Regions from separate parts of the Halomonas sp. NYA30 genome, predicted to be linked through region 2. Evidence: predicted binding sites of a transcription regulator. Region 2 holds the regulator's gene; the other holds the start of a gene.
What was found. The regulator PhoB, encoded in region 2, activates phosphate uptake and scavenging genes when phosphate is short. The targets are predictions, from matches to a motif close to TGTCATANNNNTGTCANA.
Positions count from the first base shown of each region.

Region 1: phnD (phosphate/phosphite/phosphonate ABC transporter substrate-binding protein) is a predicted target of PhoB. The motif match lies at 8,615-8,632, and genes of this name have one in related genera.

Region 1 is NZ_OZ334477.1:293,257-305,003, reverse strand. Features, by position in the region: gene ACWI0H_RS01450 (putative bifunctional diguanylate cyclase/phosphodiesterase) at 1-1,774, opposite strand, end outside; gene ACWI0H_RS01445 (methyl-accepting chemotaxis protein) at 2,044-3,996, opposite strand; gene ACWI0H_RS01440 (histidine phosphatase family protein) at 4,266-4,895, opposite strand; gene phnE (phosphonate ABC transporter, permease protein PhnE) at 4,928-5,743, opposite strand; gene phnE (phosphonate ABC transporter, permease protein PhnE) at 5,788-6,645, opposite strand; gene phnC (phosphonate ABC transporter ATP-binding protein) at 6,642-7,487, opposite strand; gene phnD (phosphate/phosphite/phosphonate ABC transporter substrate-binding protein) at 7,566-8,543, opposite strand; gene ACWI0H_RS01415 (bifunctional diguanylate cyclase/phosphodiesterase) at 8,694-10,442, opposite strand; gene ACWI0H_RS01410 (alkaline phosphatase D family protein) at 10,616-11,747, opposite strand, start outside.
Region 2 is NZ_OZ334477.1:4,476,219-4,487,965, forward strand. Features, by position in the region: gene ACWI0H_RS20765 (NAD(P)/FAD-dependent oxidoreductase) at 1-108, opposite strand, end outside; gene ACWI0H_RS20770 (chorismate--pyruvate lyase family protein) at 195-758, shown strand; gene ubiA (4-hydroxybenzoate octaprenyltransferase) at 794-1,687, shown strand; gene phoB (phosphate regulon transcriptional regulator PhoB) at 1,794-2,483, shown strand; gene phoR (phosphate regulon sensor histidine kinase PhoR) at 2,486-3,772, shown strand; gene ACWI0H_RS20790 (hypothetical protein) at 4,084-4,398, shown strand; gene ACWI0H_RS20795 (hypothetical protein) at 5,121-5,423, shown strand; gene ACWI0H_RS20800 (hypothetical protein) at 6,134-6,463, shown strand; gene ACWI0H_RS20805 (copper chaperone PCu(A)C) at 6,545-7,036, opposite strand; gene cysZ (sulfate transporter CysZ) at 7,123-7,866, opposite strand; gene phoU (phosphate signaling complex protein PhoU) at 7,946-8,671, opposite strand; gene pstB (phosphate ABC transporter ATP-binding protein PstB) at 8,703-9,518, opposite strand; gene pstA (phosphate ABC transporter permease PstA) at 9,512-10,936, opposite strand; gene ACWI0H_RS20830 (ABC transporter permease subunit) at 10,933-11,747, opposite strand, start outside.

The DNA of each region.
Region 1 (11,747 bases), 430 kb from region 2:
TTGGCCAATCCGCAAGCCAAGCCGGCAGGGCTTCAGCAGGCATTGGGCGGGCAATACCGTAGCCCTGCGCTAACTCGCAGCCCAGCGCCATTAACGCTTTCGCATGCTCTAGCGTTTCCACACCTTCCGCCAGCATGGGCCGCCTGAAGCGGTTAGCCATGTAAATCACGCTCTCCACAATCGCCATATCGTCTTGGTCGCTGAGCATGTCGCGTACAAAGCTCTGATCGATTTTGATCAAGTTGACCGGCAGTTGACGTAAGTGGGTTAACGACGAAAACCCGGTGCCAAAGTCATCAATCGCAAAGCTTACGCCTAACGCCTGACAGAGCGACATAGTGTGCAGCGCGGCCTGAACATCGTGCATCGCGGCGCTCTCAAGCACCTCAAGCTTTAGCATTGATGGCGGCACATCAGGGTGGCATGCCAATAGCTCGGCTAAACGTTGGCTAAAGCTACTCACTAACAAATGCGTAGGGCTGATATTCACGTTGATGGGCAGTGCGATGCCTTTGAGCTGCCATTCGGCCAGTTGGCAAAGTGCCCGCTCAATGACCCACTCGCCCAAATCTACTTCTAACGACGTAGTATCAATGATGGGTAAAAACTGACCAGGCGCCAGCAATCCTTCATCAGGGTGCTGCCAACGAATTAGCGCTTCAACGCCGACCACCTTGCCGCTGCGCATATCAACCTGGGGCTGATAGTAAAGACACAGCTCATTATGGTTGAGCGCATCTATAAAGCGCTGACGCTGCTCATGGCGCACTTGCAGCAAACGGTCATGGGTAGGATCAAACAGGTGGAAGGTATCGCGACCACGCTGCTTCGCGCGATACATTGCCTGATTGGCATGGCGCAACAGCACATCGCCTTGAACGGGGTCATTCGGGTAAAGCGTCACTCCTAAACTTGCCGTCAGATGAATACTCTGACCATCCACCATCAGCGGTTGGCGAATGGAGGCTAACAACTTCTCAAAAAAATCTTCGTCTACGCCGTGGTGCAGTAACAATACAAACTCATCGCCGCCCACCCGCGCCAGTACATCATCACCGAACAGTAGATGGCTTATGCGCTGTGAAAATGACGAAAGCAGCGCATCGCCCACCGACGAACCCAGCCGATCATTAATATTTTTGAAGAAATCGATATCCAGCGAACACACCGCCAACGGTAGTTGCTTAGCCTCTGCGTGCTGCATTGACTCTTGAATCAATTGCGTCAGCAAGTGCAGGTTGGGTAGCCCTGTTAACGCATCAAAATAGACTTCTCGATTGAGATGGCGTGCATGCGCCGGAATGGCAGAAAGATCAGCTAGCACAATGACATGGTGGTCGATCGCACCGTGCTCATTGCGCACGCGATTAATCGACATCATGCCAGGATAAAACTGGCCGTCGTGGCTACGATAACTCACTTGGCTTTTGCTGCGATCCCGCAGCTGTAACTCTTCGCGCATCAGCCGCGTTGTGCGGCTATCATCCAGCGGTAAAATACTAAACGCTTCAGGCGTTTTGCCCTGCACATCGCCCTGTGTAATCCCCGTTAGCTCACAAAAGGCAGGGTTCACTTCCACTACCCGATTTTCCGCATCAGTAATAATGATCGCTTCGTTAGCATAACAAAAGACGGACTCAGCAGGGGACGCTGCACTGCTAGCGGGCAAGCTCGGGATCGCATTCGAATGGGGCAGTGAAGCGACGGGGTGGGTCAGCTGTTGAGGCAAAGACTGTTCCTTAGTTTCCTTTGGTAGGTTCAAGGATTGATACATACGTCTCTGCTCTCCTCGTCCATTGCTCGTGATAGATAGACTGTTCGTTATAGATAGATTGCTCTTTATAAATAGTATCGTAGATAAGCAAAAACAGATCTATTTCGCCCTACCTCCTTCGAATAGGCATTGATATTAACGCATATTAACACCGCATTACTGCTTAGGTACGCAGCACTACATAGTAACTTATCGGCAGCCAGCGTAATAACTTAAGGAGGGAGACTGGCAGCGCCCAAAAGAGCGGCTGCCAGTCGTCATGCCACTCGCTATGCCACAGACATGGCGAGACGGCGGTCTAGCGAGTCGCTATCACTGACGTGGTAACGACTCATTTGGCGGGTCATATCGTCGGCTTGCTCATCAAGCGAGCGGCTCGCTGCCGCGACCTCCTCCACTAGCGACGCATTTTGCTGAGTGACGTCTTCTAACTGGGCCATCGCTCGATTAATTTGCTCGATGCCTGCCGACTGTTCGTGTGTGGCAGAGACCATCTCATCCATCAAGCTAGCCATTTGCTCAACGCGCTGCGCAATGTGCCCCAGGGTTTCATTCGTCGAGTTGACCAACGTTTCGCCTTCGGCAATTTTCGCCACATTGTTGTCAATCAACTGACGAATTTGATTGGCTTCCTCTGTGCTGCGGCTAGCCAGTTTACGCACTTCATCAGCGACCACCGCAAAGCCACGCCCATGCTCACCCGCACGCGCGGCTTCAACCGATGCATTGAGCGCCAGCAAATTGGTTTGGAAAGAGATATTGTCGATAGTCCCGACAATGCTGGTGACCTGCTCGTTAGCTTGCGAGATAAGCTGCATTGCCTGCTGAGCTTGTGAAGCCACTAGGCTAGCTTCTTTAGCTTGATGCGCCACATCGACGGTCATCTGCTGGGCTTGCTTTGCGTTATCAGCGCTTTGGCGTACCGTCGCGGTAATTTGCTCCATGCTTGAAGCGGTTTGTACCAGCGAGGCGGACTGCTCTTCCGTTCTCTGCGCTAGATCCTGATTCCCCTGAGCGATCTGGTTACTGGCCACCGCCACTGACTGTGCGTTGCGGGTGATATCAGCCACTAGTGTCTCGGTCGTTGCCGAGGACTCATTGAAGGCTTGATACAGCTGGGAAAGCTCATCACTCCCTGGGACGGTTAAGCGTTGGGTCAAATCATTATCGCGGGTGGCGATGTTGGATAGCGCTTGGCTCAATGGCGTCGTAATCGCGCGCACGATCAGTATAGCGGCGATGATCGCCAATAGACTCGCGGCCAGCGCAATCACCGCATAGAACCAAAGCGCCTGCTGGGCTGCCTGACGTAGCGCCACTGTCTCGGTCACCACCGCGTCGGCCACTTGGTCCTCTAATGCTTTCAAGCGGCCAATTTTTACCGTCTGCCATTCAAACCACTCTTCCGGGTCGACGCCATAGCCACCTTCACTGGCTTGGCTAATCGCCAGCTCACGCCGCTCCATCAACCGATTGATCTCAGCACCGCTTAACGCCAGGTCAAGCTGCTCGCGACTCTGCTCCCCCGCCAGAACGCGAAAACCAGCCAGAAAAGCCTGCTCTTCGCCAAGCAGTGATAAAAAACGCCGCAGCATGGCCGGTGGCATCCCATCTGCTGCGAACGTGTTGGCCAGCAGCGCCCGCTCAATGCCTGCCAAATCTTTAGCTTCCAGGAGCTGATAATACGCACTCAATTGGCGAGTAATATCACCCTCGCGAGTGAGATGTGCCAGCGAGCCCACAAAGGCCATTAGCTGGCCGTTAATGCCGGTATAGTGGCCTAATGCCTCGCCCGTCGTGATCTCTAACGCACTAACGCGTTCACGCAGTGCTGCCTGGCGCTGCCAATGCTCATCAATCTCACTCAGTTGCTGCTGAACAGCAGGCGTCAGGAGCGCTGGATCCAAAGAGGCCTGCTGAGCTTGAAACGCGTTGGCAGCCTCATCGGTCTTGGGCCGTTGCTCGCGCAAGCGGTTGCCAAACGCCTCGCCCTCACTGCCCAGAAAGCCCGCTGTCATACCGCGTTCAAGCTGCATTTGGTGCACAGCATCCCCCGCTCGCTGGGCGAGCTCGGTCATCGCGTGAAGGCGGTCAAACTCTTGCAGCGCTGCACGGCGCTCCATAATGCCCTGAGCAGCGAACCATGCCAGCGCCAGCAGGGGTAGCAGTAGCACGCAGGCAAACTTAAACCGCATGGGTATGCGGTTAACGATATTTTTCATTGCTTAGCCTCAAACTTATAACGTGTCAGGTAGGTAAGCGGCGTACTCAATTATTAGAATTCGCGTTGTGTAACGCGTGGGGATAAGTTTGCCGCAACGAGCCATATAATTAAATGTATTTAAGCGATCGACATCTTATATCGCAAAACATGGCGCAGTATAAGGGGCTAAGCGTGGCGTTTATTGATGGGGGTCATAGGAAAGCATAGATAGTAAGGAAAGCGGAAGATAGTACAGACCTGGTGGGCGGCGCCCATGGTGAACGACCGTTAACGCCCAATCCACTCGACAAACGTGGTCTCACCCAACTCATGGCGCTCATGGCGAACACGACTCATCGCCGCATAGGGCAGATCCATTGCCAGCACCCGCGAAAGCGGCTGCTCAATAACTTGGCGCAGTAGACCATTGCAGACAAATAGATGCGCCACGACCAGCACATGCTTACCGGGCGGACTGATTAACAGCTGCTGCCATACCTCAGCGAGGCGCGCATCAAAGGCCTGTATCGTTTCGCCGTCTGGCGGTGACACCGTTGTTGAGTCATACCAAAACGCACTCATTCTTTCGGTGCCCTCTTCCGCAAACACCTGGGCGTGGGTTTTACCCTCCCACTGCCCCAAATGCAGCTCGGCCAGGTCATCCTCCACTTGAACGGGTAGATCAAACTCTTCGCCCAGCCACAGCGCAAACTCACGGCAGCGCATAAGTGGCGAGGTGACTATCGCATCATAAGGTAGATGGCCTTCGACCGCATGGCGCATAACGGCATCGGTCACCTGCTGCCAACCCGTCTCACTCAGTGGGTGATCGGTGGAGCCGCGCAGCATACGTCCTCCCACCGGTTCACCGTGGCGCAGTAAATCAATGGTGGTGATCTCCGCATCGGGAAAACGCATACTTAGCCCTCGTTGATTGATGCCGCTATCGGTTAAATAATCGCGTGACGCACACGCGCGGAAACCCACTCGGACACCAGCACGGTAGCGAAAATCATGATAAAGATGACGCTGACCTGATCCCAGGCAAGGCTGTTGATCGAGGCGTTTAACTGCAAACCAATACCGCCCGCCCCAACCAAACCCAAAACCGTCGATTCGCGGATATTAATATCCCAGCGGTAAACGCTTATACCAGCGAAGGCAGGCATGATTTGCGGCAACACACCATAGTTCATCACCTGCATGCGGCTCGCGCCGGTGGCGCTAATCGCCTCTACCGGCGTGGGGTGAATCTCTTCAATCGCCTCATAAAGCAGCTTGCCTACAAAGCCGATCGAGCGCAGGGCGATGGCGATAATGCCCGCCAGCACGCCAGGGCCAAGTATCGTCACTAACAGCATCGCCCAGATCAGCGAGTTGATGGAGCGGGATGACACAATCACTACCAGCGCTGCACTGCGCACCAGTGGGTGCGGCGTCGTGTTTCGCGCGGCTAAAAACGCCACTGGAAATGCCATCATGACGCCGATCACGGTACCGAGCGTTGCTATGTTCAGCGTGTCCCACATGGGCTTCCAGAGCACATTGGCATAGCTCCACTCCGGCGGCATCATGCGACCAATCAGATCGGCGCCCTGGCGGCCAGCGTCTTCGACAAACACCCACATGGTGTTATCGGAAATCACCTTCCAGCAGAGTAGAAACAGGCTGACACCCGCCAGCCACGCCAGGTACTGCAGCCATTGGGCTCGGGTGGTGCGCCGCCGCCAAACCGGCAGGCCCTGAGAGCTAGTAGATACGGGCATCGCGGTTCTCCAAAAATAACAGGCCAGGGGTGGCTAATAAGCGTTTACTGGGTCCAGCGGCGGACATGACTTGAGCTGTATTCGCACAGCAGTACGATAGCGATGATGATCAACAGAATCGCGGCAGACGTATCGTACTCATAGCGGCTTAGCGAGGTGTTCAGCGTGGCGCCAATACCGCCCGCCCCGACAATGCCAATCACCGCCGATTCGCGGAAATTGATATCCAGCCGATAAACCGAAAGCCCAATCAAACGCGGCATAACCTGCGGCTGAACCGCATGATTCATGGTTTGCCACCAGCTTGCCCCGGTGGCCCGCACGGCTTCTACCTGACGCCAATCCAGGTCTTCAATGTCTTCCGCCAACAGCTTGGCCATAAAGCCAATCGTCGCAAAGGCCAGCGTGATCATCCCCGCCAGTGGTCCAAAGCCAAACATGACCACAAACAGAATCGCGATGATGATCTCTTGAAAGGTGCGCGAAACGGCAATAATGCCGCGACACACAAAGTAGATCGGCAAAGGTGAGATATTGCGCGCCGCCCCTAGACCCACGGGAATCGCCAGCAAAACGCCCAAAACCGTAGAGGTGAGCGTCATGGTCAAACTTTCCATCAGGCCCGCCACAATATCGCTCTGACGGCTAACAAAGTCGGGCTGCATAAAGGCGCCCAAGAAGTTAACCGCCCGCCCCGCGCCTTCCGCTACCCGCGCCCAGTTAACTTCTACCGAGGCGAGCGCCAACACCAAATAGACTACCGCGCCAATCACCAACCCCCAGCGCAAGCGTGGGTTATGAATCAGCGGCAGGCGCCGCCAATGGCCCTGCCGAGCAGCTTGTTGGCGCGCCTGACCTTCTGCCTGTTCTGCTGTTAGGGGTGCGTCTGCCAACTCGCTCATCGAGCGCTCCCCGCTGCCATCGCGGGCATACCAGGCGGGTAAGAAGACACTTCTGAAGTATCGTCAGACGTGTCGCCGTCCATCGGCTCTGGGGTCGTATCCCAATCCTCTTCGCCATAAATGGTCGTGAGCATCTCACTGGTGAGCTCACTCGGCAGGCCGTCAAAGACAATTTTTCCAGCGCGCAGGCCAACAATTCGGTCGGCAAACTGCTGAGCCAACGCGACATCGTGAATATTGATGATTGCCGCCAAATCACGCTCAGCACACAGCTCGCGAATCAGACGCATGATTTGACGCGAGGTTTTCGGGTCGAGGCTGGCGGTCGGCTCGTCAACTAGCAGGAGCTTGGGGCTCTGCAGCAGCGCCCGGGCGATACCGACACGCTGACGCTGGCCACCGGAAAGGGCATCGGCGCGCTTATCGATAGCGTGAGGAAGCCCGACCCGCTCGAGTAGCCGAAAGGCTTCCGCCACCGCTTCCTGGGGATAACGACGCAAAAAACTGCGCCAAAAACCGACATAGCCGAGCTGGCCTGAGAGCACGTTCTCCATCACGGTGAGCCGGTCTACCAGGGCATACTCCTGGAAAATCATCCCCATGGATCGCCGTGCGTGGCGAAGCTTATGACCTGAGAGCTTGGTCAGCTCGGTGTCTTCCAGGCGAATGCTGCCCTGAGTAGGTTCAACTAACCGATTTACACAGCGAATAAGGGTACTTTTACCCGCGCCGGACGGCCCAATCAGCGCCATTACCTGGCCTTTGGGCAGCGTGAGTTCAATGTCCGTTAGCGCCCGATCCCCGGTGGGGTAGCGCTTGCCTACGCCGCTAAGTGTTAACATTTTTCCCACCTCGTCTATATAGCGAAACGGCCAGAAAGGTTAGCCTTCCTGGCCGAGCAGTACCGTCTACCTAAACGATCAGTCGCAGTCGTAAGTCACACCGTTAGCATCGGCGATAGTGCGAATCACGGCCCAGTTTTCCTGATAGGTAATCGGAATAAACTGCGCTTCACCGGAGTTGGCGAATTCGGATTCAAGGGCAGTGCCTTCCCAGTCGTAGCTGAAGAACGCATCCTGAATTTTCTCGGCAAGTTCCGGGTTCAGGTTATTCGCCAGCCCGTAAGCGGTGGTAGGGAAGGTATCGGAGGTGTAGATCACGTCGTAATCGCCCTCTGTCACAACATCACGTGCCAGCATGCGGCGTGCCACTGAGTTGGCGATGGCAGCGGCGTCGTAGTCTTCGTTCACCACACCTAAGATAGAGTTGTCGTGGGAGCCAGAAAAGGCAGTTTCAAAATCTTCGCCCGCTTCCATACCGTACTCGGAGCGCAGCAGTGCAGAGGGCGCGCGGAAACCGGAGTTAGAGGTCTCAGACGTAAAGGCCAGTTGGCGACCCTCTAGATCCTCAACGGACTCAATGCCGCTGCCAGGATAGGTGATGATCTCCATTTCGTAGCCAAAGCTGCCATCGTCTGCCGCCATCATGGCAAACGGACGGAAACCACCGCAGTTGACCGCAACCGGTACGCCACCGGTATTAAAACCGGCTACGTGCAAACGGCCTGCGCGCAGCGCTTCCTGCTGGGCGGCATTGGACTGCACGGGGAAGAACTGGACCTTTTTGCCGGTTGCTTCGCTTAAATGCTCCAGAAAGTCAGACCATACGTCAGCGTAAACCGCTGGGTCTTCCACCGGCGTGTAGGCAAACACTAGCGTTTCGGGATCGACCCACTGAGACTCATCGCTGGGTGCATCAGCGACCATATCGCCATCGTTATCGACATAACGCGATGAGAGATCCGCTGAGGCATTCACCGCGGCCAAAGCGAAAGCACTGGCAACGGCAGCGCTGATAAGAGTACGGGGAAGCGCATGAATAAAAGAGGATATCTGCATGGGGCACCTAAAGCGTTGTTAAAAGATAGCGACAATCCTGACCACTTCAGATGACAACGGCGCGGCATTTATATGACTGCTTGGTGACGTTTTGGCTAACGCAAAATGACATGGCTTTTTAATGATATGGTTCTTTCATGACATAGCGCTTTAGCGGCTCAAACAACTACCACGACGCTCTACAAACAGACTATTCCCAGGAATTTTTTTGGCTTGATGCTTCAATTCAGACAGCTCAGCGGCAATGTCCAGCGCTCTGCAGGTGGTGGTGTCAGAAATAGGTTTCACTGCGATTGATACACTAACGAAAGGGAAAAATGTCACGCTGTTTTGCCGGTTTTCGATCAGAATCCCACCTTGTAGACGGTCAGCCTCTTCATAGAAACCGGGCGCAAGCACTTCGAAAGAGCGTAAGATTTGGTCACAGACGCTCTCCCAATGGCCGAGGGGTAGCAGCATCATAAAATCATCACCGCCAATATGGCCAATAAAGCCACCGGCATTCTCCACCTGCGCCTGCAGCAGCCGTGAGAGTGAAATAATGATGTGGTCACCTCGCGCGTAGCCGTAGGCATCGTTAAAGGCTTTAAAGTTATCTAAGTCGACATAGGCGGCTGCAAAGCCTTGCTCGGCAGCCAAGTAAGCGGCCAGGGTTTCATTAATCAGGATATTCCCCGGCAGGCCAGTCAGCGGATTGGCATGGCGCGCTTGGCGCACCTGAATAGCGGTTATCTCACGAAGTAGGTCAACAATATTGCCCATCCCGAGATAGTCACCGTTAGCATTAACGATAACGAAGTCCTCCTGTTCAATATCCCGGCTATCGGTCAATTGCTGGCTCAAAACCTCGAGCGGCGTATCGGCATCAGCTACCAGCATGCGTGCATCAGCCACATCCAACACGCGGCGCTTGGCATACAATGCATGGCTGTAGGGGTTGGTAAACAGGGTCAAAAACGCATTGCGACGCACCACTGCTACGGGCTTACCATTCTCTAGCACCGCGACACAGCGCAAGCCGGGCTGTTGGCGAAACCGCTCGGAAATATCCGGCACTGCGCACTCTGTCGTGATGGCGTCGATAGCCCGCAAAATCGAGCGCGCAGTGCGCCCCGCGGGGCTTTTTAATTGGGTGGTCGCAGGCAACACCATATTGAGCTCTAAGGGCGGTTGCTGGCTGGGACGGGCAAAATAGAAACCTTGCAGCAGCGCGAGCCCGCGGTCGAGCTCCCATAGACAGAGATGCTCGACGGCGGTTTCCACCCCTTCGGCGATAACTTGGCAATCCAGACTGCGGGCTACATCGAGAATCGAGCGAAGAAATTCTCGCTTTGCTGGGTCCTGGTCGATGCCGGAGATAAAGTGCCGGTCAAGTTTGACGAAATCGGGGCGCAGCTCTGACCAGTGGCGCAGGCTTGAGTGCCCCGCGCCAAGATCATCCAGCGCTACCTGAAAGCCCATCGTCCGGTAGTGATCCACCGCTTGGCGCATTAGCTCGTAATCATGAATGGGCACGTGTTCAGTGAGCTCAATCACTACCCGTTCCGGGGGCAAGCCACTGTCACGAATAAAACCAAGGGTTAAACCTTCGCGAAAATCACGCTCAACGATGGTTAACGGCATCACGTTAAGAAACAGCAGGCCAGGCAGCTCAAGTTCTGCAAAACGGTGAATCGCCAACCGTCGGCAGAGAATATCTAACTCCACCAGTTTGCCTGCCTGGGTGGCAACTTCAAACAGTCGTAACGGCGAGTGAAGCGGCGAGGTCTTAGGTCCACGAATCAGTGCTTCGTAACCATAAACGGCCTGTTGACTAGCATCCACAATGGGCTGAAAAAGAACATGCAACTCTTCTGTTGCAATGATCTTTTTCAGCCACTGCGATTCTTGTGCGGTCATTTGCCTGCTGCCCTATTCTGCCACCCCAATCAATGGTGGTGGTACCTATGGAATGCACCATCCCTGGAGGTGATTGATAGGCGGCAAGCGTGCGTCATTTTCGTGACGTTATCATGACAATCCACTGCTGAGTCAGGCAGTTAGCTCCCTGTCGCATTCGAGAACGGGGCCGTTCAGGTAAGCGGCTTTTCAGCCGGGGGAAAAACCACCTCACTACCATCGACGTCAAGCTGGCGAATATCGATAGGGTGGCCCTTTTCGTCCAGAGTGACTAAGCCAATGCCGCTGGCATTCCAAAGCCGTTCACCGGCGCTGGCGCGGTCAGGGTCGCGAGGGTGCACGCTCAGCTTGCGTCGCTTGGTAAACCAATTGAGTGGCGACCACGGTGCATACAGCCATCGATTCAAACGGTCAAAGGTATTCAGCAGGTTTTTCGGAAAGGTGTTTTTAACCCCGCTGGAGGTGATCTGCCACAGGTGCGGTGAACGCCGCTGATGGCGTACCACAATGTCGTAAACAAACGAGTAGTGCACATCCCCCGACAAAATCACGTAGTTGCCGGGCGTTTTGGAGTGCTGCCAAATCTGCAGCAGCGTATTGGCTGCTCCGCGGTGGGCCATCCAGTTTTCGGCATCGACCACCAGCGGTTTACCCATAAGGGTAAAAAGCTTTTGAATGCTCTCGATCAACTTGACGCCAAACATGGGTGCGGGAGAAATAATCACGGCGCTTTTGGCGCCCAGGAGCGCCTGCTGCATCTCCATTAGCGCTTCCCAATCCATCAACCCAGAGGGCCGGCTAGGGCTGCGTTCACTGCGCCAGCGGCGGGTTCGAGTATCCAGTACGATTAAGGTGGGCGTGCCGGGAACCTGAAACTCCCAACCCTGAAAACGCAGCACCCGCTCAATGAAGCCATCCTGCTCAGCACATACCAGTGGTTGGCTGTCATCACGCAGAAGTGTTGAAGCGTGATGTACCAATGGATTTAGCTTATCTGGGTCGTTCCCCCACGCTTGGCAGAGCAAATAAGCGACTAAGGCATTGCCGATGATCCGTTTAGAGAACGGATGTGCATAGGCAGTGCGCTCCCAATCGGCCGTCAGGTTCCAGTCATCGGTCACATCGTGGTCATCGAAAATCATCAGGCTGGGCAAGTGTGCCATCAGCCTTGCACATTGGGGCAAGCCCGCCACAAAGGCATCGATCACTGCCTGCTCTTGGCGATAGAGTTCGGCGTCTTTTTTATCTAAAGCGGGGGCCTCAGGCGCAATCACTTGCCAGGGCACCGGCGACCACACCAAACAG
Region 2 (11,747 bases):
ATCACCGAGACGGCGCAGTGCGCGGGCTAAGCCAATCCCGGCCATTCCCGTGCCAATAATGACCAGCGCAGCGTGGGATGAAGAGAGCTCTGGTTGTGAGGGGGGCATGCAGACACCAAAAAAGTCGCTGAAACAAAAGCCTGTTAGTGCTGCATGTTACACTAGCCGACCCGTTTATTGCCCTGGAGAACTTGATGACGCCTGCAGCTTTTCGGCAAACTCCTCACTTTTCGCGCTGGCGACCTGTTAGTGCGGCGCGACCTGCCATGAGTACTTCCTGGTGGCAGTGGGTTGCCTCAACCGACTCATTAACCGCCCGTTTAATAGTCGCAGGAGGTGAAAAGCAGTTTCGCGTTCGACTGCTACGCCAGGGCGTAGGCTGGCCGCGAGAGGATGAGGCACGGGCGTTGGGCATTGCTCCCAAACGCTACGCATGGCTGCGTGAAGTAGCGCTATGTTTAGATAATACACCGTGGGTGGTGGCGCGCTCCGTCGCCCCGCTCACGCAGTTAAAGGGCCAGCGTTTGGAAGGGTTAGGTGAGCGCTCGCTAGGCAGTTGGTTATTTCGTCAGCCAGGTTTAATTCGCGGGCCGCTTGAGGCCACCTCCCATCCCCCCTTATTTGCTTGTATGAACGGTATCGAAAGTGACTGTACCTGGGGCCGACGCTCGGTGTTTTATCACGGCGGGCTGTCGTTATTGGTGCAGGAGTATTTTTTGCGTGCGATGGCGGATGACCTTGATCTGCCATCGCGCTAGGCTAGCGCCTGCATCTTATTTTTCGTGAGGTAAGCATGGATCGTTCACTGTTGCGGCCGAAGGGATGGGCTCGCGTGGCAGATTTTATACAGCTGATGCGTTTGGATCGACCCATTGGCACTTGGCTGTTGATGTGGCCGACGCTTTGGGCGCTGTGGATTGCCGCTGAAGGGGTACCCGGCCGTGATGTGCTGCTGATTTTTGTGGCCGGTGTTTACGTCATGCGCGCGGCTGGCTGCGTGGTGAACGATTATGCTGATCGCCATTTCGATGGCCATGTGAAACGTACTAAGCATCGCCCGCTCGCCACAGGTCGAATCAGCGAAACCGAGGCTCAATTGCTGTTTATTGGTTTGGTGGCCGCAGCGTTTATTCTGGTGTTACTGACTAATTGGTTTACGGTTCTGCTCTCGCTGGGTGGGGTATTTCTGGCGGTTATTTACCCGTTCATGAAGCGTTATACCCACTTTCCCCAGGTGGTGCTGGGGGCGGCATTCTCATGGGCAATTCCAATGGCCTTTGGCGCCGTGCTGGGCCATGTGCCGTTGGAAGCGTGGCTGCTTTTCTGTGCAAACGTGCTATGGACGGTGGCGTACGACACGCAATATGCCATGGTCGATCGCGACGATGATTTAAAAATTGGCATTAAATCGACAGCCGTGCTGTTTGGCGACGCGGATCGCCTGATAATCGGCCTACTTCAGGTAGCCACCCTGGGGTTGCTGGCATGGGTAGGCTGGCGGGTCGGGTTAGGTGGGTTCTTTTGGCTAGGGCTCGCTGCAATGGCGGCGACTTTCCTGCATCAACAGCGCTTAATTCGTTATCAGGAGCGAGATCCCTGTTTCCAGGCGTTTCTGAATAATCACTGGTCGGGGCTGCTGCTTTTTGCTGGTATTGCGCTAAGTTGGTGGCCTGCGGTGGGTCAGTAACTGCCATTGTCATGTAACTGTCATCAAGTCATGGTGTTATCGTCACTGACATGTCATTGAACTGTTTTCTTTGAACTGGCTTTTTTGCACACCGTGAGGCTCTGGTATGACCGCCAAAACCGTTCTGATTGTCGATGATGAATCGTCGATTCGCGAGATGATCGCGGTAGCGCTGGAAATGGCTGACTACCGTGTGCTCGAAGCAGATAACGCCCAGGATGCTCATGCCATGGTGGTTGACCACCAACCTGATTTATTGCTGCTTGACTGGATGATGCCCGGCACTAGCGGTATTGAACTGGCTAGGCGGTTGAAGCGCGAAGAAGCCACCGCCGAGATCCCCATTATTATGCTCACCGCTAAAGGCGAAGAGGATAATAAAATCCAAGGGCTTGAAGCCGGTGCCGATGACTATATCACCAAGCCCTTTTCGCCCCGCGAATTGGTGGCACGGTTAAAAGCAGTGCTGCGCCGCGCGACGCCGCGTGGCGTTGAAGATCCGATTGAGATTAATGGCCTGCTGCTTGATCCGGTAAGCCACCGGGTAAGCGCTCACGGCAAAGCGTTGGAAATGGGACCGACCGAGTATCGTCTTCTGCAGTTTTTTATGACCCATCAAGAGCGCGCTTACACACGTAGCCAATTGCTTGACCAAGTATGGGGTGGCAATGTGTATGTCGAAGAGCGTACGGTCGATGTGCATATTCGCCGCTTACGAAAAGCGCTGGGCGATGTGCATCAAAACCTGATTCAAACGGTTCGGGGTACCGGATACCGTTTCTCTGCACGGGTGTAAATGTGCGCCTATGGAGCCGTGAACTGTGGCGTCTAGCGTGGCTGGCCACACTGGGTACTTGCTTAGGCTGGTTATTGGGCTCAGCAGGGCTAGGGCTTGCGGCAGGGCTTGCAGTATGTCTGTTTTATCACTTGCGGCAGCTACGCAAACTTTATTTATGGCTAACCCTACATCCTCACGATGAGCCTCCTGCCGCTCACGGTATGTGGGGTGAATTGTTTGATCGTTTATACCGCTATCAGAAAAGCCAGCGTATAACGCAAAGTCGGCTGCGCGCTACCTTGGCCCGTATTCAAGAGTCGTCTGAAGCGATGCGCGACAGTGTGGTCATGCTCGACCGCCACGGTGATCTGGAGTGGTGGAACAGCGCTGCAACGAACATGCTGGGGCTACAAACTGCCCATGATCGTGGTCAGCACATTACCAACCTACTGCGTGAGCCAAGCTTCATCCGCTACTTTAACGCGCGAGAGTATGGCGAGCCGCTAACGCTGACGTCGCCGATTGATGAGCGTCGAATCCTGCAGTATCAAATTACCCTGTACGGCGACGATGAACGGCTGGTAATGGCTCGGGATATCACGCGCTTGCACCGCCTGGAACAGATGCGGCGCGACTTTGTTGCCAACGTCTCTCACGAGCTGCGCACGCCGCTAACCGTCCTTTCCGGCTATCTGGAAACCTACAGCGATATTGCTGACCAGTTGCCTCCGCGTTTGGGTAAAAGCATCAACCAGATGCAGGAACAGACGCAGCGAATGCAAAATCTGGTCAATGATCTATTGCTGCTCTCCCGGTTGGAAATCGACCAGGGTGGGAAAGATCACCATCCGCTGTCGCTAGGGCCTTTGCTACAAAGCATTTGTGATGATGCGCTGGCGCTGTCGAATCAGCGTCATACCATTACTGTCGCGCTTGAAAGCGATGCACGCCTGCTGGGTAGTGAACAGGAGATTCGTAGCGCCATCTCTAACCTCGCCTTCAATGCCGTTCGCTATACGCCAGCAGGTAGCCACATCACCTTACGCTGGAAAGCTAGCGCGACTGGCGGCGGCTGTATTGATGTGGAAGACAATGGTGAAGGCATTGATCCCGTCCATATTCCCCGACTAACCGAACGTTTTTACCGTGTCGATAAAGGCCGTAGCACCGCAACTGGCGGCACTGGCTTAGGCTTGGCGATCGTTAAGCACGTACTATTACGCCACGATGCGCAATTACAGATTGAATCCCACCCTGGTAAAGGGGCGCTTTTTCGCTGCTCATTTCCCGCTTCACGTCTTGTATAGGGCTCCGTAAGCGACCTCTCGCACCATACCTGTAAAGGTGTGCAATATTGGCATGTAAGGTTGGTAAGAGTTTACTCATGTGCCATTTTTACACAGCTTTTAAGCTTGATATTTCTATTTTAACAAAGTGCTAGAGTTTGGTTGTATTTAAATAAATCATTGATTTATATGCTATTAATTATATTTTTTTGGTTTTTGGCATGCCCGCTGCATTGTTAAAGATAAGGAAGACGACCGCAGGAAATGCTGGCTTTTATAATAAGCCCTTCTTTCTTAACCAAGCGGTAATAAACAGCGATCGGAGGTGGAATATGATGTCCAAGGATTTACTCAAGAAAGCTGGCATTTTAGGTGTATCTTTTGGTTTGATGGCAAGCCCGTTAGCATTTGCTCAAACAGATGAAAATTCAGCTATTGATGAAAATCAGGGAATTACAGCTGAAGAGCAACCAATGGATCCCCAAGGCACTGATAGTTCAGACGGTCATAATACCAAAGACATGACTAATGATTTAACCCATGACGAAGGTGATGAAGCCAGCGACATGGATCCTCAGTCAAGCGGTCACTCAGATGATGCTGAGTATGACGACGATGAGCTTGTAGAAGAAAACAGCGGTAGCTAATTGTTAATTATCATTTAGATATCAAAGAATGTCCTTTCAACGGATGAAAGGGTGATTGACAGGATGTTATAAAGGCAAGGATGCTTTTCAGGTTCAAGGATGAATCACTAGGAAATCAAACGTTAGTCAGGGTTAATTCCAAGGTTGGAGTCCCGCACAAGGAGTGGAAGCTAACGTTAGTTATTACCTATAGTCTATTCTGATATCGGACCCCGCCAGTCGGGGTCTAATTTTTTTCTGCCTGCTTTTTGTGGGCATTTCGCTATTTTTACCTACCTACCTACCTACCTACCTACCTACCTACCTACCTACCTACCTACCTACCTACCTACCTTTTTGAGTGCATATCGGGAGCTATTCTCGCCCCTTTCATCCATGAGTAGTCTATTACTCGATAACGTAGACCGGCGCGATGAGGTTAGCTTTAAAAGTAATTTCTAACATTAGCGTTTGAGGATAAGTGTGCCATAAAGGCACAGACAATTTTGCGCATGTGTCATTTGTGCACATGTATTTTGCGCGATTTTGTTTTTAGTGGCTTAATATTGTGCGCAAACAATAATAAATAAGTAATTGTTTTTGTTTAATTTTATTAAATTTAGTAGAAGTTGGCACTGTATGTGCTTTATCAGGGCAGTGAGGTCACCGCAGAGAGAAGCAAGCCAGCAGGCCCTTCTTTCTTCACTTCAGCGGTATTAAGCAGTCATTTGGAGTAATTAACTATGTTTAACGTTCTTGTTAAAAAATCAGCTGTTGTAGGACTTGCATTCGGTTTGCTGGCGAGCCCAGTTGCATTCGCAAATTTTTCCATCAAAGCTAATCAAGATCTGTCTGTTAATGATGAACCAATTCAGGCTCAATCACAGCGCACACATGATCAAGCAGATTTTACCCCATCTGATTTAATGTACGACGAAGGTGATCGTCCTAATGTTATTAAGGCAGAATCCCATCGTACTAGTGTTCAAGCAGAATATACCGCTAAAGATTTGACGCATGACGTAGGCGATGGAAACGTTTGGTAACAAAAGTTTGCAATTAAGCAGGAATGTATTACGATTGAGGTGTGAGTTAACCACGCAGAAGCGTGTCACACCGATAGGGATATAGGTCGATTCAAGGAATGAATCAAACGACAATCAAAACGCTGGTCAGGGTTAAATTCCAAGGCTGGAGTCCCGCAAAAGGAAAGGAAGCTAGCGTTAGTTATTGTCCAGATATTGTGTCCTTAGACCCCGCTTATGCGGGGTCTAGCTTTTCTGGTATATCGAAATTTGTTTTCGGTTATCCGCTTCAAGATACTACGTGCTGTTGTGGTAGATATTGTCTCTCCCTGCTGCTTCACGCAGTATGAATGCCGTTACAGTGAACAAATTTTCGTAACTTGTTGTGCTGTGTGCTGTGTGCTGTGTGCTTCAGTTGCTTCAGTTGCTTCAGTTGCTTCTGTAACAGGAGTCACATACGCAATTATTGCACAAGTATTTTTGACAAAAATAGATTGCGAGAGTTTTAATTGTGTGTTTTTTCAAGCTATTGGTTTTTTATAAATTAATATTTTAATTTATTGTTTTGGTACGATGCGTGCTTTGGTAGCAACAAGTAGAGGGCTTGTACGAATAGTTCGTCGAACGTGGGCAGTTTTCATACAAGGCCTAACAAGCACTTGTAACAGTAAAGAAGTAATAGCCGCTCTTATGAATCATGAGTGGTATTTGGTGATAATCAGGAGAACGTCATGTTGTTGAAAGAAATGGGTAAAAAAGCAGCAGTTGCAGGTATTTCCTTTGGCTTAATCGCTAGCCCATTGGCAATGGCGCACTCATCCATTGAACTGAACAAAGATCGCTCAGCTGGGCAGGATGTGATCGATAAACCACGTACGTCTTCTGGCAATACCCGGCAACCTGCTACCCGTGACTTAACGCGTGATGATGGTGATAGCCTTGATTTTTCTCCCTCTAGCAGGGCATCGGATGCACCTGAGAGCAACGGGAGCAACCCCCGTGGGGCCAATATCAGCCCGGAAGACTTGACTCGGGAAGAGGGTGATAGCACTGACTGGTAATGAGTATTCGAATGTAGCGGCTAACATACAAAGCCCCGCTTAAGCGGGGCTTTGTAGTTTATCTCAATCACAAAATAGTTTTCAGTGGTGGTGATACCCATCCGCGGCTTCACTACCTTCCTGGGCGCTTTGTACCCAGACCTCAATGTCCACATCACCTTGTTCAGCAAAGGTTAGCGTGATGGGAAATCGGTCACCTTCTGTCAATGGTTCGCTTAACCCAATCAGCATTAAGTGAAAGCCACCGCCAGGACGCATGGTGTATGTTTCCCCAGCCTCAATAAGAAGCTCGCCCACATGACGCATCCGCATCATGTCGCCGTCCATTCGCATATCGTGAAGCTCCACTTTTTTGCTTGCAGGGCTGCTTGCGCCAATCAAGGTAACCGGGTCTGAAAAGGCGGTGATATCCACATAGGCGGCCCCATTGGCCGCACCCGGAGGGGTCGGTATGGCAAAGGGGTGTGCGATACGCATTGTGTTTGTTTGTACGTCGTGAGCTATCGCTACTGACGCCACCATAGAGAGAGTGCTGACTAAACACACACCCAGCCAAGCGATGGGTTTGAACATACGTTTATTCCTTTATTGTTGATTGAATGCAGGAGAGCGATTTAAAACGTAAAAGTAGCAAAGTAGCCGAGCATAAGTAATAAGCGCTACTGCGGCGCGATGCCACGGGCATCTCCATGCACATCTCTGTAGTGATCATCCCAGAGCAGTACGGCACCCGCTACGGCGCCGGGAATCAGAAAGAGATTGGCCAGCGGAATCCAGGTGATGAGCGTGACTAATCCCCCAAAGCTTAAGCTTTGCCACCAGCGTTTCGAGAGCCGTTGGCGCATATCGGCAAACGTCACCTTATTGTTATCCATTGGGTAGTCTAGATAAGTAATGGCCATGATCCAGGCGGAGAATAGCGCCCACAGCAGGGGGGATACTAAGTTCAGCCCTGGGATCCAGCTAAGCACAAACAGACCGGCGGCACGGGGCAAAATATAGGCGAGCTTAACAAATTCGCGGACAATGGCATCAATGGCTGTTTTAGTAAGGTTGCGGTCATCAATCGGTTCACGGCCAGTCATTTGGGTTTCGACTTTAGCGGCCAAAAAACCGTAAAAAGGCGCGGCGATCAGGCTGGTCACCAGCGTGAAGGTAAAAAACACCACTACTAACAGGCTAATCACGAAAAGAGGCCAGATAAGCCAGGAGAGCCAATCAAGCCAGGTTGGCACCATGTTCATCCAATGATCTAGCCAACCACCGAAGCGGTTGAGCACGAAGCTGAACATGCTGACGTAAACAATCAGGTTGACTAAAATAGGCAGAAAAACATAGCGGCGCATACCTGACTGATACACGCAGCGTGTACCTCGGCTAAGCGCAGTGACAGCATCCAGCATGTTGGGGGAACTCCTTGTGATTCAAACGTCCAGGCAGCTAGGCGGCCTGGACGTATTGCAGGAGGAAACCCCTTTCAGGTCAAGACTTTTTTAGCACTTGCGGGTCCAGGTTGTCGGGGTCGCTGTGGCGGATATCCAGCCCTTTAACAAGATAAACCACGTACTCAGCAAGATTGTCAGCGTGGTCGCCCACGCGCTCTAGAGCGCGCAATACCCACATGATGCTGAGTACGGAGGTAATCGAGCGTGAGTCTTCCATCATAAACGTCATTAGTGAACGCATTGCGCTGCTGTACTCATCGTCAACCAGCTCGTCTTCACGCACTACTTGCATCGCAAGGTCGGTGTCAAAGCGGGCAAAGGCGGTGAGCGCATCGCGCAGCATTTTGCGCACATGCTCGCTGATGTGGCGCACTTCTACCAAACCACGAATGGTGCTGGTACTTTCACTCAGCAGCAGGGCGTTACGGGCGATTTTGCTGGCCTCATCGCCGATTCGCTCAAGATCAGAGGTGGCGCGGATAACGGCGAGCACCAGGCGTAGGTCGGACGCTGCAGGCTGTCGCCGCGCCAGTACCCGGGTGCATTCGTCGTCGATTTGCAGCTGCAGATCGTTGACCTGACGATCATTGTCGCGCACTTGTTCGGCTAGGCGGGTGTCGCCTTCCAGAAGCGCAAAGACGGCATCCTGCACTTGCTTCTCTACCAGACCGCCCATGGCCATCAGATGGGTTTTTAGCTCTTCCAGCTCCTGGTTGAACTGGCGAGAGATATGCTGGCTGTGAGAGTCGCTAGTAATATCCATGGAGCACTCCTGACGTTTCAGTCGCTAAGGCCTAGGTAATGCGGCCGGTGATGTAGTTTTCGGTGTGTTGCAAACGGGGGTTGGTGAAGACCTGATCGGTAGGCCCGTACTCAACCAGCTCACCTTGATGCAAAAAGGCGGTGTAGTCCGATACGCGCGCCGCTTGTTGCATATTGTGGGTGACCAGTACCAGCGTTAGCTCCGACTTTAGATTACGGATCAACTCCTCAATCTTGAGCGTTGAAATCGGGTCTAGCGCTGACGCGGGTTCATCAAGCAGCAGCACATCGGGCTGTACTGCTAAGGTGCGGGCGATGACTAGGCGCTGCTGCTGTCCACCGGAAAGCTGCCAGGCGGAGCGGTGCAGGCGGTCTTTCACTTCATCCCATAGCGCGGCGGAGGTTAATGCCCACTCAATAATATCGTCCCTTTTGCGCTTGGGAAGGCGCTGCTGTAACCGCAGGCCAAAGGCCACGTTTTCATAGATCGACATAGGGAAGGGATTGGGGGTTTGAAACACCATTCCTACTCGCCGCCGCAGCTCGGTCACGTTCGTTTGCGGGTCGTGAATGTCCTGCCCTTCCAACGTGATTTTGCCACTATGGGTCACTGTCTCATTGAGATCGTGCAGCCGATTAATTGCCCGTAACAGCGTTGACTTACCGCATCCCGACGGGCCAATGAAGGCCGTCACACGATGTCGCGGAACAGTGAGGGTTAAGTCGCGCAACGCCGCTTTCCCCGCATAGGCGAGGCTTAAGTGATCAATGCTCAGGCAGCTGTGCTCGGACGAAAAGTGCGCCACTGGTACCTGAGCGGTATTGGCTGAATGTAAAGGCGCTAGCATTCGTTTCCCCGTTGACGCCTAAGATAATGACGCAGAAATATGGCAGTTAGATTAAGCACTAGCACAATCAACACTAAAAGTAGCGCCGTGGCGTAAACCAGCGGGATCGCGGCCTGCACATCTTCGCCGTGAAAGGCGGTATCAAATAAATGATAGCCAAGGTGCATGAACTTGCGCTCTAAATGTAGGTAAGGAAATTCGCCATCAATGGGCATTTGTGGCGCTAGCTTGGCAACGCCGACAAGCATCAGTGGCGCCACTTCGCCTGCCGCGCGGGCGACCGCTAAAATAACGCCTGTCAGCATGGCCGGTGCCGCCATGGGCAGTACGATGCGGGTAAGCATCTCAAGGCGAGTAGCCCCGAGCGCCACGGCGCCTTCGCGCTGGGCCTCAGGAATCCGCGCGAGCCCCTCTTCGGTTGCCACAATTACGACGGGTAGGGTAAGCAGGGCGAGGGTTAACGAGGCCCACAGCAGGCCGCCGGTGCCAAACGTGGGCGAAGGCAATGTATCGCTGAAAAACCACTCATCCAGCGAGCCGCCAATGCCGTAAACGAACACTCCCAAGCCGAAGACGCCATACACGATGGACGGCACCCCCGCTAGATTGCGCACGCCAATACGCACCAGTCGCGTCAGCCGCCCCTGGTGGGCAATTTCATTAAGATAAATAGCGGCCAGCACGCCAAAAGGCGTGACCATGACGGACATTAAAATCACCATTAGCACGGTGCCAAATATCGCCGGCCACACGCCACCGTCGGTATTGGCTGCCCGGGGTCCTTCGCTGAGAAACCGCCAGACCCCATCGCCCCAGACATGGGTTTTCTGCAACCAGCTCATCGCATTTGGGGCTTGAGCGCTGACGACACTGGCCATCGGTTGGCGCAAGGTTTGGCCATCCACGGTGGTGAGCAGCAGCTGGCTCTCTTGACGTTGGCTAGCGGGAAGCGCTAATAAAGTCGTTAACCGTTGCCAGGCAGCATCGCCCTCCCAGCGCTGGTCGTCTTGCTCAATGGCCACCAAGCGGCCAATAAAATCCCCCCAGGGGCTTCGCTCCAGGCGAATCAAGTCAGCTGGCTGCGCGCGTTCGGCAATCTCATCAATCGCCACCCAGCGCCAGCGGGCGCCCTCAATGTCCTGATTGCCGGTAAAGTACAGCCGTTCATCTCCCGCTTGCTGGGGGAGCTCGACCTCGCGCACGGCATGGCCAGCAAAGGTGTCACCCGAACGCAGAGTGACCTCTTCAAGCGTCGCGGGCCAGAAATGTCCAAGCCCGCGCACTAACAATAGCGCCAGTAGAGCACCCAGCATCAGCAAGGATAGCGCTACGCTGGCCGCGCATAGCCAAGGCCATAAGTCATTCAGCCAGTTAAAACGAGGGCGGCGAGAGGCGGTGTTGACCGTGCCAGCTTTCATGAAGTGCCTCCCATCTGGCGATAACGGCGGCGCAGGCGCTGGCGGACAACCTCGGCTAGGGTGTTAACCAGGAACGTGAAGATAAACAGCACCAACGCGGCAAAAATCAGCAGATGATAGGTTTGGCCGCCGGGGGACGCTTCAGGTAGCTCGATGGCAATAGCCGCGGCCATGGAGCGCATACCTTCAAAGGGGCTGGTGCTAAACAGCGCGGTGTTGCCACTGGCCATCAGTACAATCATGGTTTCGCCCACTGCACGGCCTGCGCCGATCATCACCGCCGAGAAAATACCTGGTCCCGCCGCCGCCAGTGCCACCTTCCACAGCGCCTGCCAACGGCTGGCGCCAAGCGCCTGGGCGCCCTCTATCAGGGTCGAAGGCACATCGGCAAGGGCATCTTCTGCCAATGAGTAGATGCTGGGGATAACGGCAAACCCCATCGCCAGACCGACAATCAGGGCATTGCGGGTGGCGTAATCCATCCCAAAGCGCTGGTCGAGCAACTGACGCAGATCCCCGCCCAGCCACAGCTGCTCCATCCACGGCGCAAGCCATAGCGCTATCGCCACCATCAGAGCAAGCCACGGTATTAGCCAGAGGCCTGCCCAGGAGAGCGGCAAACGGCGCTGCAGGCGGGCTTTGACCAGTTGCCAGAGCAAGCCCGCTAGCCCGGCACTGAGAGGTAGCCAGATTATCAGTACCAAAGCGCTGGCTAGGTGTCGCTCTACCCACGGTGCCAAAATGAGCCCGGCAATAAAGCCCACCACCACGCCGGGAATAGCCTCCATCATTTCGAGCGCGGGCTTGATAC